3 regions of the Paenarthrobacter sp. NPDC056912 genome follow, and region 2 is predicted to be linked to each of the others. Evidence: riboswitches for the same ligand, from Rfam matches in the RefSeq annotation. Region 2 holds a riboswitch; each other region holds the start of a gene.
The links. Region 2 has a riboswitch for S-adenosylmethionine ahead of ACFRJ9_RS05845 (homoserine O-acetyltransferase). Riboswitches for the same ligand answer to the same signal wherever they lie in the genome.

Region 1 (4,671 bases), on a different contig from region 2:
CGTCGCAGTCCACGGCGTAGAGCTCGTTTTCGCCACGGCCACGGGGTTCAATGGTGGCCTGGAGGATTTGGAGGCGGCGTTCGGACCGCGCCGTCAGGAGCCGTTCCACGATGCCTTGGCCGCCCAGGGATATGCGGGGGCCATCATCGCGCCGGGTCAGATGGGTTTCCGGCGCAGCGAACAGGTCGCCGACGGAGACTGACAGGACCTGGCACAGTGTGACGAGCGAAGCGACCGACGGCGATGTCAGGTCGCGCTCCACACGGCTGAGGAAGCCCTTGGTCAGTCCAGTGGCATCGGCCACCTGCTCGATGGTGAGACGCTGCGCTTGGCGGGCCGCGCGGATTCTGGAACCTATGGCAACAGGAACGTTGCTTGGTTCAACGGGGAGAGCCTTCATTCACGAACCTTTCAGGCCTGTAGTTGGCCCTGTCATTGGAGCAATAGTAGCTGGATCACGGAATCTAAAGACCTGTCCGTGACGAAGCATCTTGACTGTTACTCCGATCACAACATATCCTCATAGGCAACAAGTGTTGTCTGTGAGGCACACAACACCTCCCCAATCTCCAATCGTCAGCACAGAGACTTCGACGCTTCGCAGGAGTATCGTCGGAAACCCCAACCTCCGTGCATCAGCTCCAAGGAGCCACTCATGGACTCTTCGTTCATTAACATCGCAATCGTGGTGGTGTACCTGCTCGCCATGCTGGCTTTCGGCTGGTGGGGCAAGTCCCGCACCAAGAACAACAGCGACTTCCTGGTGGCCGGCCGCCGCCTGGGGCCGTTCCTCTACACCGGCACCATGGCCGCAGTTGTCCTCGGTGGAGCATCCACCGTCGGCGGCGTCGGCCTGGGCTACAAATTCGGCATTTCCGGCATGTGGCTCGTTGTAGCCATCGGCTCCGGCGTGCTCCTTTTGAGCCTGCTCTTCGCCGGCACCATCCAGCGCCTGAAAATCTACACGGTCTCCCAAATGCTGAGCCTTCGCTACGGCAGCAAGGCCACGCAGACGTCCGGAATCGTGATGCTGGCTTACACCCTCATGCTCTGCGCCACCTCCACGGGTGCGTACGCAACCATCTTCGTGGTCCTTTTCGGCTGGGAACGCTGGCTGGCCATCGCGGTGGGCGGTGCGATCGTACTGGTGTACTCCACCATCGGCGGCATGTGGTCCATCACCCTGGCGGACCAGGTCCAGTTCATCATCAAGACCGTAGGCATCTTCTTCCTGATGCTCCCGTTCGTCATGAACGCCGCCGGCGGACTCGACGGCATCCGTGAGCGCGTGGACGCCAGCTTCTTCCAGATCGACGGCATCGGCATCCAGACGATCATCACGTACTTCGTGGTCTATACGCTCGGCCTGCTGATCGGCCAGGACATCTGGCAGCGCGTGTTCACCGCCAAGACCCCCACGGTTGCCCGCTGGGGTGGAGCCACCGCCGGTGTCTACTGCATCCTCTACGGCATCGCCGGCGCCCTGATCGGTTTGGCTGCCCGCGTGGCGCTTCCCGATATCGACGTCGCCAACCTCGGCAAGGACGTGGTGTATGCCGAGGTAGCAACCCACATCCTGCCGATCGGCATCGGCGGCCTGGTCATGGCCGCTGCTGTCGCAGCCATGATGTCCACCGCTTCCGGCGCCCTGATCGCCGCTGCGACGGTGGCCCGTGCGGACGTTGTTCCGTTCGTTGCCAGCTGGTTCGGCAAGACCATCAACACCGATGACACAGAAAACCCGGAGCACGACGTCCGGGCAAACCGTTACTGGGTACTTGGCCTTGGCATCGTCGCGGTCCTGATCTCCATGGCCGCGCAGGACGTGGTGGTTGCCCTCACCATCGCCTACGACATCCTGGTAGGCGGCCTCCTGGTTGCCATTCTGGGTGGCCTGGTGTGGAAGCGCGGAACCGGCATCGCTGCGGCGTGGTCCATGGCGATTGGTTCCGTGCTGACCCTGGCGCTGCTGGTCATGTTCGCCACCGGAATCATTCCGAGCGCAGACGGCGTCTACGCCAACGAACCGATCTACTTCGGCCTGGCAGCCTCGTTCCTGGCCTACGTGGTGATTTCCCTCCTCACACCGCCCACCGACCCCGCGGTCCGCGCCGCGTGGGACAAGCGCGTGGCAGGGGCCGTCTCTGACGAGCTCCCGATTCAGGAACACCCCGTCAGCAGCCACAAGGCCAACTAACAGGAACCTTCGGCAGCAAACAGGATACTGAGCAAAGTTCGACGGCGGTGCCGCCCCTTTCCGGGGCAGCGCCGCCGTTGTTCTGTGCCCGACAAATGCGAGTTGCGGGGCCTGCTTTGCGCGTTCAAACGGCCCGAAACCACGCAAAGCGGGCCCCACAACAAGAAACACGTGCGGTAAAGTGATTCCAGCTTCAAGAGATGTGGCGCCAAGCTCCGACTGGCCACGCACCAACCCCATGTTCACGGGTGGTTCGGATGAGGAAGCGGCCCGTCCCGGACCAGAGACAACCGAGCGGGCAAGAGCACTCCCCCAAGGAGCATTCCCTTGCCGTACCAAGGTGATACCACCCCTGCCTCAAGCATCCCCCTCCCGCCTGCCACTCACGCGGTGGCGGTGATTCCCGCCGTCGACCTTGTCCTTGGAACGGTGACCATCACCACGCACGGCGGGTCAGCCCGGTTCCAGCATCCCGAACCGCGCATGATCGAGCGGGCGCTGGCCCGGGCCGTGCGTTCAACGCGCTGGTGTGAAGCGTCCGGAACCCTGACAGTGACTGTCGCCGCCCCCGGCCAAAGGGCAGGAAGCGAACGGCACTTCCAACTCCGCAACGGGGCCGAGGGCTAGCTGCCCTCGTCCTCCCCGCGGAACTCTTCGGTGTCATCGAGCGGGACCACGCGTTCGTCGTCCTCGGGGGCGTCTACTTCCTCCACCCAGGCCTCGTCCACTTCCTGGTCTTCGCTGTAGTCATAGGCCGGGTCCGACTCAATGGTTGCCCGGAGCGGGTGATTGGCGTGTGATTCGGTGGTGTTCATGCTGCAACCTCCGTCTCGTGGGCCGAGCGGCCCAATAACCGGTTGCGGGGAGAGGGCCCCGCCCCTGTTCTTCCATCTGAGCACCGCGCCCGCAAGGGGTCAAGAAGGGCCGGAAATTACGGTGCACCGAACATTCCAACTAAGGAATACCAGCCGAAAATCCCCGCCAATTAGCGGTACAGTGGGGGCTGCAATGGGGCCGCAACTACCCCACCCAGCACAGGAGAAAAAGTGCAGAAGCACCAGGAATCCCCCGATTCGTCGAGCCCCGCTCCGGATCCCACCCCTCAAGACCCCTCTGCGGAAACAACGCCGCCCACGGCTTCGGACATCCGGCGCTGGCGCCAATATTTGGCTGACGAGCGCGCCGAGGCCGCCGTCTACCGCGAACTCGCCCAGCGCCGCGACGGCGAAGAGCGCCAGATCCTTTTGGCCCTGGCCGAAGCCGAAGGACGCCACGAGGCACATTGGCTCAAGCTCCTGGGAGAGCACGCGGGAATGCCCAAGGCCGCGTCCATCCGCAGCCAGCTCCTGGGCTTCTTCGCCCGCCACTTCGGATCAGTATTCGTTTTGGCCCTGGCCCAACGGGCGGAAGGCCGTTCCCCTTACGGCACGGATCCAGCAGCCACACCGGCCATGGCTGCCGACGAGCAAATCCACGAAGAAGTAGTCCGTGGCCTGGCTACCCGGGGTCGCAACAGGTTATCCGGTACCTTCCGTGCAGCGGTCTTCGGCGCCAACGATGGCCTGGTCAGCAACCTTTCGCTGGTCATGGGCATGGCCGCAACCGGAGTCCCCAGTCCAGTGGTGCTCATGAGTGGCGTGGCCGGGCTCCTGGCCGGCGCATTGTCCATGGGCGCCGGCGAATACGTCTCCGTCCGGTCACAACGGGAACTGCTCAACGCCACGCTGCCCACGCAGGCCACACTCACGGCCGCGCCGTCGTTGGACATCGAACACAACGAACTGCTCTTGGTCTACCTGGCCCGCGGCATGACGCGCGAAGCCGCCGAGCACCGCGTCGCCGAACGCATGGGGCTGTTCAGCTGCGACTGCGATCCCAGCCTCTCCCTCCAACCGGAGAAGCCGCCCACGGACGAGCACGAATCCGTAGGCTCGGCGTGGGGAGCAGCCATGTCCAGCTTCTGCTTCTTCGCCTCGGGCGCCATCGTGCCCATCCTTCCGTTCCTCTTCGGCATGACCGGTGTCGCGGCCCTGGCTGTTGCCGGCGTGCTGGTGGGCATCGCGCTCCTGGCGACCGGCGCCGTCGTGGGTTTGCTGTCCGGAACCTCACCGCTGAGCCGCGGGCTCCGGCAGCTGGCCATCGGCCTCGGTGCGGCCGCCGCCACGTACGGGCTCGGCCTCCTGTTCGGGGCTGTGATCGTCTGAGTTTGGACGGCCCTGTCAGCAGCCCGTAATCTTGGTTCGTCCTCCGCGCCGCCCCGCGTGACCAGGGCGTGAGGAATGGAGAGCCGTGGACCCGGACCAGGAAGCAACACGTGCGCCCAGGCACCGACGCTCGGGAACCACTGCGCGCCTGCTTCGTGGCCTCCTCCTTGCCGGTGTCGCCGCCGCAATAGCGGTTGTGGTCAGCGGGTTCCTGCACGGCGATCCCCGCATCACCGCGCTGTTCCCCGGCGTCAACGTCCCGGGAGCACC
Region 2 (4,671 bases):
GAGTCTGTTCAAAAGCACCCTTGGAGCCGTTACGTGGCCCTGGGCGACTCGTTCACTGAAGGGATCGGCGACCCCGAACCGGCAAACCCCGGCGGCCACCGCGGTTGGGCGGATCGTGTTGCTGAAGAGTTGGGACGCGGGCACGAGGATTTCGCGTACGCCAACCTGGCCATTCGCGGCCGGCTGCTGCAGCAGATCCTCGATGAACAAGTTGGCCCATGCCTGGAACTGCAGCCGGATCTGGTGTCCATTTCTGCCGGCGGCAACGACCTCATCCGCCCCGGCGGCGATCCCGACCTGCTGGCAGAGAAACTCGACGTCGCAGTCGGAGACCTGAGCTCGGGCGGGGCAACCGTGGTCCTGTTCAACGGTCCGGATACTGCAGCTTCGGTGCTGGGCCGCATCCGCGGCAAGGTGGCCATCTACAACGAGAACCTGAGGACGGTAGCTGCCCGCCACGACGCCGTCATTGCGGACATGTGGTCCTTGCGGCAGCTGGCGGATTCCCAAATGTGGGATGCCGACCGGTTGCACTTCTCACCTCTTGGCCACCACACCATCGCCATGATGGTCCTGGACGCATTGAACGTCCAACACACCTTGGAGCCCCTGATGCCCAAGGCGCTTCCCCCGCGTACGTGGCGGGAGGCCCGCTCATCCGATCTGGTGTGGGCACGCGAGTACTTCGTCCCGTGGGTCATCCGCCGGATCCGGCACCAGTCTTCCGGCGACGGCATCGCACCCAAACGTCCGACGCCGGGACCCGTCTTCGGGCCCAGCGGCACCTTGCTGCCACGCAACTAATGTGCCGTTCAAGCACGAAGGAGATCACTGTGATTGCTGAAGCCGCCCTGAACCCGGACACGGTGGTGAAGGTCCGGCTCAGGCGGCAACAGTTGCGGACTCCCCTGGCTGCGACTCCCGGTGACGTAGTCCGGAACCTCCTGGCCGTCCAATCGCAGGAGTTCCCCTATGCGCGCTGGACCCTTGCGCAGAGGACACCACGGGCCACCGCCGCGGACGTGGAGCAGGCGGTTGCCGACGGCACCATCCTGCGCACCCACATCCTCCGGCCCACGTGGCATTTTGTGCACCGTGACGATCTGGGCTGGTTGATGGGGTTGTCCGCGGACCGGCTCCACCAAGGCAACAAAGGCATGTACCGGCAGACGGGCATCGACCCGGCAGCCGCCGCACGCAGCGGTGAAATCCTGGCAGAAACCGTGGCCGGAGGTGCCCACAAAACACGTGAAGAACTCGCCGAGGTCCTGGGACAGGCAGGCTTTCCCAGTAAGGGCCTGGGCTTCATCTACCACCTCATGCACGCGGAGATCAGCAAGATCCTGGTCAGCGGCTCCCCCGTCCGTTCGGCCGCTGGAGCCCTGAAGCAGACCTACGCCCTGTTCGAAGAACGGGTACCGGACAGTGTCCCTGGCCCCCTGACCGGAGACCAGCGCGAAAAGGCCCTGGGCCAGTTGACGTTGCGGTACTTCCGGAGCCGCGGTCCCGCTACGGTGAAGGACTGCGCGGCCTGGTCCGGGTTGACCATGCGGGACATCAAGCTGGGGATCCAGGCCGCCCACATCTTGTCTCCCGGAGCCTTGGCTACCGTGCGGCACGACGGTCTGGACTTCCACCTGGCCGCGGAGGAAGCCGAGGTGGTCTCCAACGACTCCGCTCAGGCTGAAGGGTCCTCGCCCCGTGTGGACCTCATCCAGTGCTACGACGAGTACGTGATGGGCTATTCCCAGTCCAGGCACTACTTGGGCGGCACGGCACCCTTCTTTCCGGAAGACAACGGCCCCATGCATGTGGTGTTGCTGGACGGCCGGCTGGCAGGATGGTGGCGGCACGGATTCTCCGCCGGCGCCTGCGAACTCGACGTCCGCATGAACCGGCCGGCTAGCACCGCCGAACAGAAGGCCTTGGAAGCCGAAGCCGCTCGCTACGGCCGCTTCCTGGGAATGGAGACAAAACTGGTGTGAAGTGACGGGGCTAAGCTGGGATAAGACCTAGGAGGCCTGCACTGTGAACAATCTGATCTTCTGGATCATCGTCTGCTCGTGGATCATCCCCGTGGGAATCCGCATGTACAACAGGTCCCGGGCACGCCGGCTCCAGGACGGCAACTTCCCCGGTCCCGGCTACCCGCCGCAGAACTACCCGCCCCAAAATTACCCGCCCCAAAATTACCCCGGCCCCGGCTACCCGCCCCAAAATTACCCCGGCTACCCCACCGGGCCAGCCGACGTCCGCCCGGCAGGCTCACCACCGCCGGAGGTCACGCCGTCGAACGCTTCATCACCGGCACCAGCCGGCGGCAGCCCGGAACCGCAGGGCTACCGCGCACGGAAGCTGGCAGAACTGGACGCGAAGTTCAGCAACGGCGAGATCGCCATGGAGGACTACATGAAGCAGCGCGGCGAAATCATGAACGGCTAAGCGGTAAGCCCCGCTGTTCTAGGCGAAGAAGGCCGAGCGGAGCTGTGCCGAGAGCTGACCGATCTCCGTCAGGAAGCCGTCGTGGCCGATGGGTGCCTGGATGACATGCACGGGAACATCGCCGGGAAGGGCCTCGGCCAGTTCCCGTGACTGCGCCGGAAAGTAGAGACGGTCGGAGTCCACGGCCGCGACGAAGAACTCCGCACTGGCGCGCGCCAAGGCCTCGCTGAGGCTGCCGCGGCCGCGCGTGACGTCGTGGCTCATGAGTGCCTCGGTGATGGCGATGTAACTGTTGGCATCGAACCGGCGAACCAGCTTGGTGCCTTGGTGGTCGAGGTAGCTCTCCACCTGATAGCGGCCACGCTCCCCCAGTACTGCTGCTGCCAGCGGCTTCTCCTGCGGCTGCGCCTCCCTGCCGAAGCGGAAGTCCAACTCCAGCGCGGAGCGGTAGGTGATGTGGGCGATCCGCCGGGCCAGGGCCAGGCCGTTTTCGGGGGCTGGGCCACCGTAGTAGTCGCCATTGTTGAAGTGGGGATCCTGCCGGATGGCCAGGGTCTGCGACTGCGCGAAGGCAATCTGCTCGGCAGTGCTGTAGGCACCCACCGAAATCACGGCGCACCGCTTGACGCGTTCCGGGAACGTCACGGCCCACTCCAGCGCCCGGGCTCCACCCATGGACCCGCCCAGCACGGCATGCCAGGCATCAATGCCCAGGGCGTCGGCCAGGCGAGCCTCTGCCAAAGTACTGTCCCGGAGCGTGATCAAGGGGAAGCGGGAGCCCCAGGGCCGCCCGTCAGGTGCTTCGGAGGATGGACCGGTGCTGCCATAGCAGCCGCCCAGGATGTTGATGGAGACCACGAAGAACCTGTTGGTGTCGATAGTGGCGCCCGGACCGACGAGCTGTTCCCACCAGCCCTCTTCATCCGTGGCTCCGCGGGCAACGTGCGTGCTTCCGGTGAGTGCATGCTGCACCAAAACTGCGTTGGATGCATCGGCGTTGAGCTGTCCCCAGGTCTCGAAAGACAAGACAACATCCGGAAGGAAGCCTCCGGCCTCAAGTTCCAGCGAACCGATGCTGGCGTACTTGACCGTTCCGTCTTGTTCCTCGGATGTGGATAGGGCTGTAGCAGTAATGGTCATTCCTTTGACACCTAACCTCGCGCTTGCCCGTCGCCTTGCGTGCGACAGGCCAGGTCCTCACCCGGGGCACCCCACCGCGGAAGGAGGGTTGCCGGCCAGCAAGCCGGGGCTGTCACTGGCACTCATGACCTAATACGTAGAGTCTAGGAAAAACACTGCTGTTCTGGCGAAGAATGTGACAGCAGTGTGACGGTTTGGGGCTGGTTCGTTCATGAGCAAGCACTTTGGAGCGCCGCCCGGCGAATAATCTACGGTCCGGGCGGCACACCAGCCAAAGGTGTCAGGCGGTCATTCCGGCCAGCGCTCAGGCGCCCTTGGCGGCCCTGAATCCAGCTTCGAGGTCGGCGAGGATGTCGTCCACGTGCTCGATGCCCACGGACAGGCGCACCAGGCCGGGGTTGACGCCGGCGGCCACCTGTTGCTCCACCGTCAGCTGGCTGTGGGTTGTCGACGCCGGGTGGATGACCAGGGAGCGGACGTCGCCGATGTTGGCAACGTGGGAGTGGAGCTCCAGGGCGTCCACGAACCGCTTGCCGGCCTCCACGCCGCCCTTGATGTTGAATGCCACCACGGCGCCCGTACCGTTGGGACCATACTTGCGTCCACGGTCGTACCAAGGGCTGGAGGGCAAACCGGCATAGGCGACCGATTCGACGTCGTTATGGCCTTCCAGCCATTCGGCCACCTTGGTGGCGTTCGCTACGTGACGTTCGATGCGCAGGCTCAGGGTCTCCAGGCCCTGGGCGATAAGGAAGGCGTTGAACGGGGACACGGCCGAGCCGAGGTCGCGAAGCAACTGGACACGCGCCTTCAAGATGTACGAGAGGTTGGCCCCGAGCGCGCCATCCTTGCCGAGGTCACGGGCGTAGACCAGCCCGTTGTAGCTGGGGTCCGGGGTGTTGAAGCCGGGGAAACGTTCCGGATCCTTGCCGAAATCGAAGTTGCCGGAGTCCACAATCACACCGGCGATGGCCGAGCCGTGGCCGCCGAGATACTTGGTGGCGGAGTGGACCACGATGTCTGCGCCCCACTCGATGGGACGGATCAGGTAGGGAGTGGACAGCGTATTGTCCACAATGAGGGGAACTC
Region 3 (4,671 bases), on a different contig from region 2:
TGCCACGGTCTGCCGGGCAATCGCGATCGCATCGTTGTTGCCCACCTGCTGCGGGTCAATGCAGCCGCGGTCCACGGACACGGCGAAATTCAGGTTCCCACCGGATACCGGCGAGGCGTCGGCACTTTGCCCGGTTCCGGCGTCGGCCCCTCCAGCGCACGCTGAGGCGAGGAGCGCAACGGCTCCCAGGACGGCGACGACGGCGCCAGGTTTCCGCAGCTTGCCCGCTGCGTTTTGGTTGGGGATGCTCATGCGACTGCTTCGCTTTCGTTCAGTTGGGTGCTGGTGAGTGATCCGCTGAGTGACCCGCGGCGGGTCAACGGGGCGCGGAGCCCGAGGTTTTCCCGGAGGTTTGAACCTTGGTATTCGGTGCGGTAAACGCCGCGTTCCTGCAGGCGGGGAACGAGTTCGTTGACGATGTCGTCCAGGCCGCCCGGCACGATCCACGGGGTGATATTGAAGCCGTCAACCGCGCCTGCGCTGGCGTATTCGGCGAGTTTGTCCGCGATGTCGTCGTAGGAACCCACCAGGCCGCGGCCGTTGAGGCGGGACCGGGCAGCCACGAACTGCCGGATCGACTGTCCTTTGTCCTTGGCTTCCTCCCGCCACTGGGCTGCCAGGTCCTTGGCGCTCTTGCCGTGGAACGCGTTGCCGCGGGTGGGGTTGGTGACGTCCACGATCGGATCGATGTCCGGCAAGGGACCATCGGGGTCATACTCGCTAAGGGTTCGCCCCCAGAACTGCTCGAGGTACGCGATGGCAGTCTCCGGACCCACCTGCAGCGAGCGGACCCACTGGTGCTTCTCCTCCGCCTCTGCCGCGGTGGCACCGAGGATGAACTCCTGGCCCGGGAAGATCTTCACGTCGTCCGCGGGGCGGCCGGCCTTGAGCGTGCGGGCAACAATGTCCTCGCGGAACTTCTTGGCGTCCTCCAGTTCAGGGTGCGCCGAGAAGATCACGTCGGCATTCCGGACAGCAAAGTCGCGGCCATCCGGGGAGTCGCCGGCCTGGAACAGAACGGGGTGCTGCTGGCTGGAGCGGGGCAGGCGGCCGGTGATTTCGACGTCGAAGCTCTGGTCGTGGCGCTTCACCGTACTGATGGCGTCCTCGCGGAGCCAGCGGGCATCATTCCGGGACCCGGCGATTGCGCCGTCGGCCCAGGAATCCCAAATCGCCTTTGCTGTCTGGACGAACGCTTCTGCCCGGATGTAGCGGTCCTCGTGCTTGAGGAACCCGCCGCGCCTGAAGTTGGCACCGGTCCAGGCGTTGTCCGTGGTGACGATGTTCCACGCTGCGCGGCCGCCGGAGAGAAGGTCCAGGCTGGCCAGCCGGTGGGCAAGGTCCGCGGGATCGTTATACGTAGTGTTCTGCGTTGCCACCAGGCCGATGTTCGTGGTGATGGATGCGAGCGCGGCGAGGGCGGTCTGGGCGTCGGGACGGCCGACGACGTCGAGGTCGTGGATCTTCCCAAGGTGTTCCCGGAGGCGGAGTCCTTCGCCCAGGAAGAAGGCCGTGAAGAGGCCCCGCTCCGCGGTTTGGGCTACCCGGCGGAAGGACTCAAAGTCCGTTTGCGAGCCGCTCTGCGCGTCCTTCCAAATGGTGGTGTGGTTGACGCCTTGGAAGAAGACGCCGAATTGGATCTGGCCGTTGCCTGCGATGCGGTGATGGTTGGTCATGGTTCTGCTCTCTTGGTAGCTGGCTGATGGCCGTGGGCTCTTGTAGCGGGCGTCGGTCAGGCCGCGGCGAAACGGTTGGCAGGGCGGGTCAGGCCGAAGGTGTCGCGCAACGTTCCTCCCGGGACCGGCGGTACCACCAGCCCGGTGCGGTGCAGCTCCGGCAGGACGTTGTTGGCCAGTTCGGGAAGGTCAATGTCCAGGACGGCAGGCCTGAGGCGGACGCCGTCGGCTGCTGCGAACAGGGTGGTGAGAAGCTCCACCAATCCCTCGGCTGCCCCGACGTAACGCGCGCCGCCTGTCCACTCTTGGTAGGAGTCCAGCTCAGCCAGACGGTCCTCGGCGGTTTGTCCCCGTGAATCGAGGATGACGTCCAGTTCCACCAGGGTCCGTGGTGCTCCGGCGGCGGCCGCGGCTTGGGCCGCTGCCGGAAGGGCGTCCGCTGTGTCCGCGGATACCAGGGCAACGTCGGCCTCGACGGCGGGAATCAGTTCAGCGGGCGCGAACACCACCAGTTGGCCTTGGAGGGGGCGCGGGATGATGGACGGGCCCTTGACGGAGAAGCGTTCGCCCTCGAAGTCCGCGTAGTGCAACTTGTTCCGGTCCAGGTACCGGCCGGTTGAGACGTCACGGATCACGGCGTCGTCTTCCCACGAGTCCCAGAGCAGACGGCCGGCTTGGACAACGTCCGCGGCTTCATAGGCCGCATCGCCTTCCGGCAACGGTGTGCGACCCACTGCCCGGGCTTCCTCTTGGAGGTTCTCCGCGTTGACCAACCACCCCGCCCTGCCCAGGGAGGAGTAGTCAAGGCTGGCCAACTGGGTTGCCACATGAAACGGCTCAGCGAAGAGCGTGCCGGCCTCGGGGACCAGCCCGATGGATCGGGTGATGGGTGCTGCGAAGGCCGCACGCTGGATCGCATCGATCCGGCCCGCGATTCCGGTGCTTCCGGGGTCCACCACGCGGGTGTCCCGGAACGTTGCCACGTGGAAACCCGCGATATCGGCAGCCTGAACAGTTTCACGAATCCGCTGGCCCCCCAATAGTGCCTGCGGCTCGTGCTGTGCCCTGCGCCATGCGGCCGGGTGGGCTCCATCGCCGTCGAGCTCCACGGCAACCACTCGGGAACGGAATTCGGGTTTAGAAGGCATGGTGATCTCTTTCTTTACGCCGCTCAGCGGCCGGGACGACATTCACTTGCCGCAATTGCGGCCAGGTCTGTTTCCGGAGCACCCCGCCATTAATGCCTGAGGGTTGCCGCAGCACGAGCCGGTCCTTGGCGTGCTGACTCTTGACCTATGAGTCGAATGTAGGAGCGGCTCCAAGGAATGTACAAACCGCTGGACTCGGGGCGTCAACGCGGGAAATGGCGCGTCAAGCGGCGGCGAAAATCGTCATCTTCGCCCCGCCAAAGAGCACGTATGACGGTCCGTTTCGCAGAATTTCCTCAGATTTAGCAGGGTTGAGCGGGGTGACGGATCGGCTTTGGCGGCGCGTCGGCCCTCCGTAGTGTCGTGCCATGCCGAAGCCCTCCGTTACCCCCTTGTCCGTCCTCGACCTCAGCCCTGTGTCGGCCGGGCAAACCCCCGGTGACGCATTGCGCAGCACCCTGGCCCTTGCCGCTTCCGCCGAGGCCTCCGGCTACTCCCGCTACTGGCTCGCAGAACACCACCTCAATACCGGTGTTGCTGGTTCAGCCCCGCATATCCTTGCCGGGCTGGTGGCCTCCGCTACCAAGACGATCCGGGTGGGCACGGCCGCCACGCTGCTGGGAAACTATCGCGCGCTCCAGATCGCTGAAAGCATCGGAACACTCGCGGCAGTGTTCCCTGACAGACTGGACCTGGGCTTCGGACGCTCCGGCCCGCCCAAATCACCCGGCGAACCTGCGCCCGGATTCGTGGCCGCGGCAGGCAGCATCCCGGAAGCGGATCCAGCTGTCCGAGTGGTTGACGGCCTGCTGGTTCCGGCGCCGCGTCCGATTTTCGGGGCAGTGCTTCCGCGGAAGTTCCGTTTGCAGGGCGAGCTCCTTGGCCGCTTCCCTGGTGACACTGAAAACTTCGAAGACGACGTTCAGGACATCATCGGCTTCTTCACGGGCGAATACCGCACCAGGCACGGTGAGGAAGTCACGGCAACCCCTGCCCTGGGCCAGTCGCCCCAGTTCTGGATCCACGGCTCCACCGCCGGACCCAGCGCAAGGCTCGCCGGCAAGCTCGGGCTTCCGTTCGGGGCCAACTACCACGTGGCACCGGCCAACGTGCTGGATTCCGTGGCCGAATATCGGGCACACTTCAAGCCCTCCGCAGCATTGGCTGAACCCCACGTGATCGTTTCGGCCGACGTCCTGGTAGCGCCCGACGAGCACCGTGCGCAGCGGCTTTCCCGAGGGTACGCGCAATGGGTCCACGGGATCCGCAGCGGCCACGGAGCCATTCCCTACCCGTCCCCGGAAGATGCCCTTGAGCTCCGGTTGGATGCCGAAGCCGAGGACCTCATCAAAGACCGGCTGGACACAAGGTTCGTCGGAGACCCCCACCAGGTCAGTGAAAAGTTGCGGACATTGCAACGAGCCACGGGGGCCCAGGAGCTCCTTATCACCACCATCGCGTACCACCCCGCCGACCGCGAGACCTCCTACCAGTTGCTCGCCGAGGCCTGGGGTCTCTAGGTTTTTCGATTTCCACCCACCACCTACAAAGGAGCACCATGTCCATCGAAACCGCAGTCCAGGAAGATGCAGTCCAGGAAGACACACAACTGATCACCGCCGAAGAAGCGGCCAAGCTCATCGAAGAAGGCGCCCTGCTGATCGATGTGCGCAGCGAAGGGGGCCGCGCCAGCACCGGCGCAGTCCCGGGCGCGGTGGTCGTGAACCGCGAACATGTGGAGGAAGACTTCAGCCCGGAATCCGCCCACCGTTTGGCCGAGGTCGGGGGCACTGACCAGAAGATCGTGGTGTTCTGCGGTTCAGAGAACGGCTCACGTCCCGTCGCCC

Region 1: it holds a riboswitch for S-adenosylmethionine, as region 2 does, so the genes downstream of both, ACFRJ9_RS19505 (hypothetical protein) here and ACFRJ9_RS05845 (homoserine O-acetyltransferase) in region 2, are expected to answer to the same signal.
Region 3: it holds a riboswitch for S-adenosylmethionine, as region 2 does, so the genes downstream of both, ACFRJ9_RS02345 (LLM class flavin-dependent oxidoreductase) here and ACFRJ9_RS05845 (homoserine O-acetyltransferase) in region 2, are expected to answer to the same signal.

What each region holds. Positions count from the first base shown of each region.
Region 1 covers NZ_JBHUCD010000020.1:82,006-86,676, reverse strand. Annotated here, with positions in the region: gene ACFRJ9_RS19515 (helix-turn-helix domain-containing protein) at 1-400, opposite strand, end outside; gene ACFRJ9_RS19510 (sodium:solute symporter) at 656-2,197, shown strand; SAM riboswitch class IV at 2,389-2,508, shown strand; gene ACFRJ9_RS19505 (hypothetical protein) at 2,525-2,824, shown strand; gene ACFRJ9_RS19500 (hypothetical protein) at 2,821-3,012, opposite strand; gene ACFRJ9_RS19495 (VIT1/CCC1 transporter family protein) at 3,244-4,401, shown strand; gene ACFRJ9_RS19490 (matrixin family metalloprotease) at 4,487-4,671, shown strand, end outside.
Region 2 covers NZ_JBHUCD010000004.1:95,408-100,078, reverse strand. Annotated here, with positions in the region: gene ACFRJ9_RS05860 (SGNH/GDSL hydrolase family protein) at 1-804, shown strand, start outside; gene ACFRJ9_RS05855 (winged helix DNA-binding domain-containing protein) at 834-1,985, shown strand; gene ACFRJ9_RS05850 (hypothetical protein) at 2,029-2,442, shown strand; gene ACFRJ9_RS05845 (homoserine O-acetyltransferase) at 2,461-3,582, opposite strand; SAM riboswitch class IV at 3,597-3,712, opposite strand; gene ACFRJ9_RS05840 (bifunctional o-acetylhomoserine/o-acetylserine sulfhydrylase) at 3,887-4,671, opposite strand, start outside.
Region 3 covers NZ_JBHUCD010000002.1:76,679-81,349, forward strand. Annotated here, with positions in the region: gene ACFRJ9_RS02335 (ABC transporter substrate-binding protein) at 1-252, opposite strand, end outside; gene ACFRJ9_RS02340 (NtaA/DmoA family FMN-dependent monooxygenase) at 249-1,676, opposite strand; gene ACFRJ9_RS02345 (LLM class flavin-dependent oxidoreductase) at 1,733-2,824, opposite strand; SAM riboswitch class IV at 2,862-2,970, opposite strand; gene ACFRJ9_RS02350 (LLM class flavin-dependent oxidoreductase) at 3,193-4,344, shown strand; gene ACFRJ9_RS02355 (rhodanese-like domain-containing protein) at 4,383-4,671, shown strand, end outside.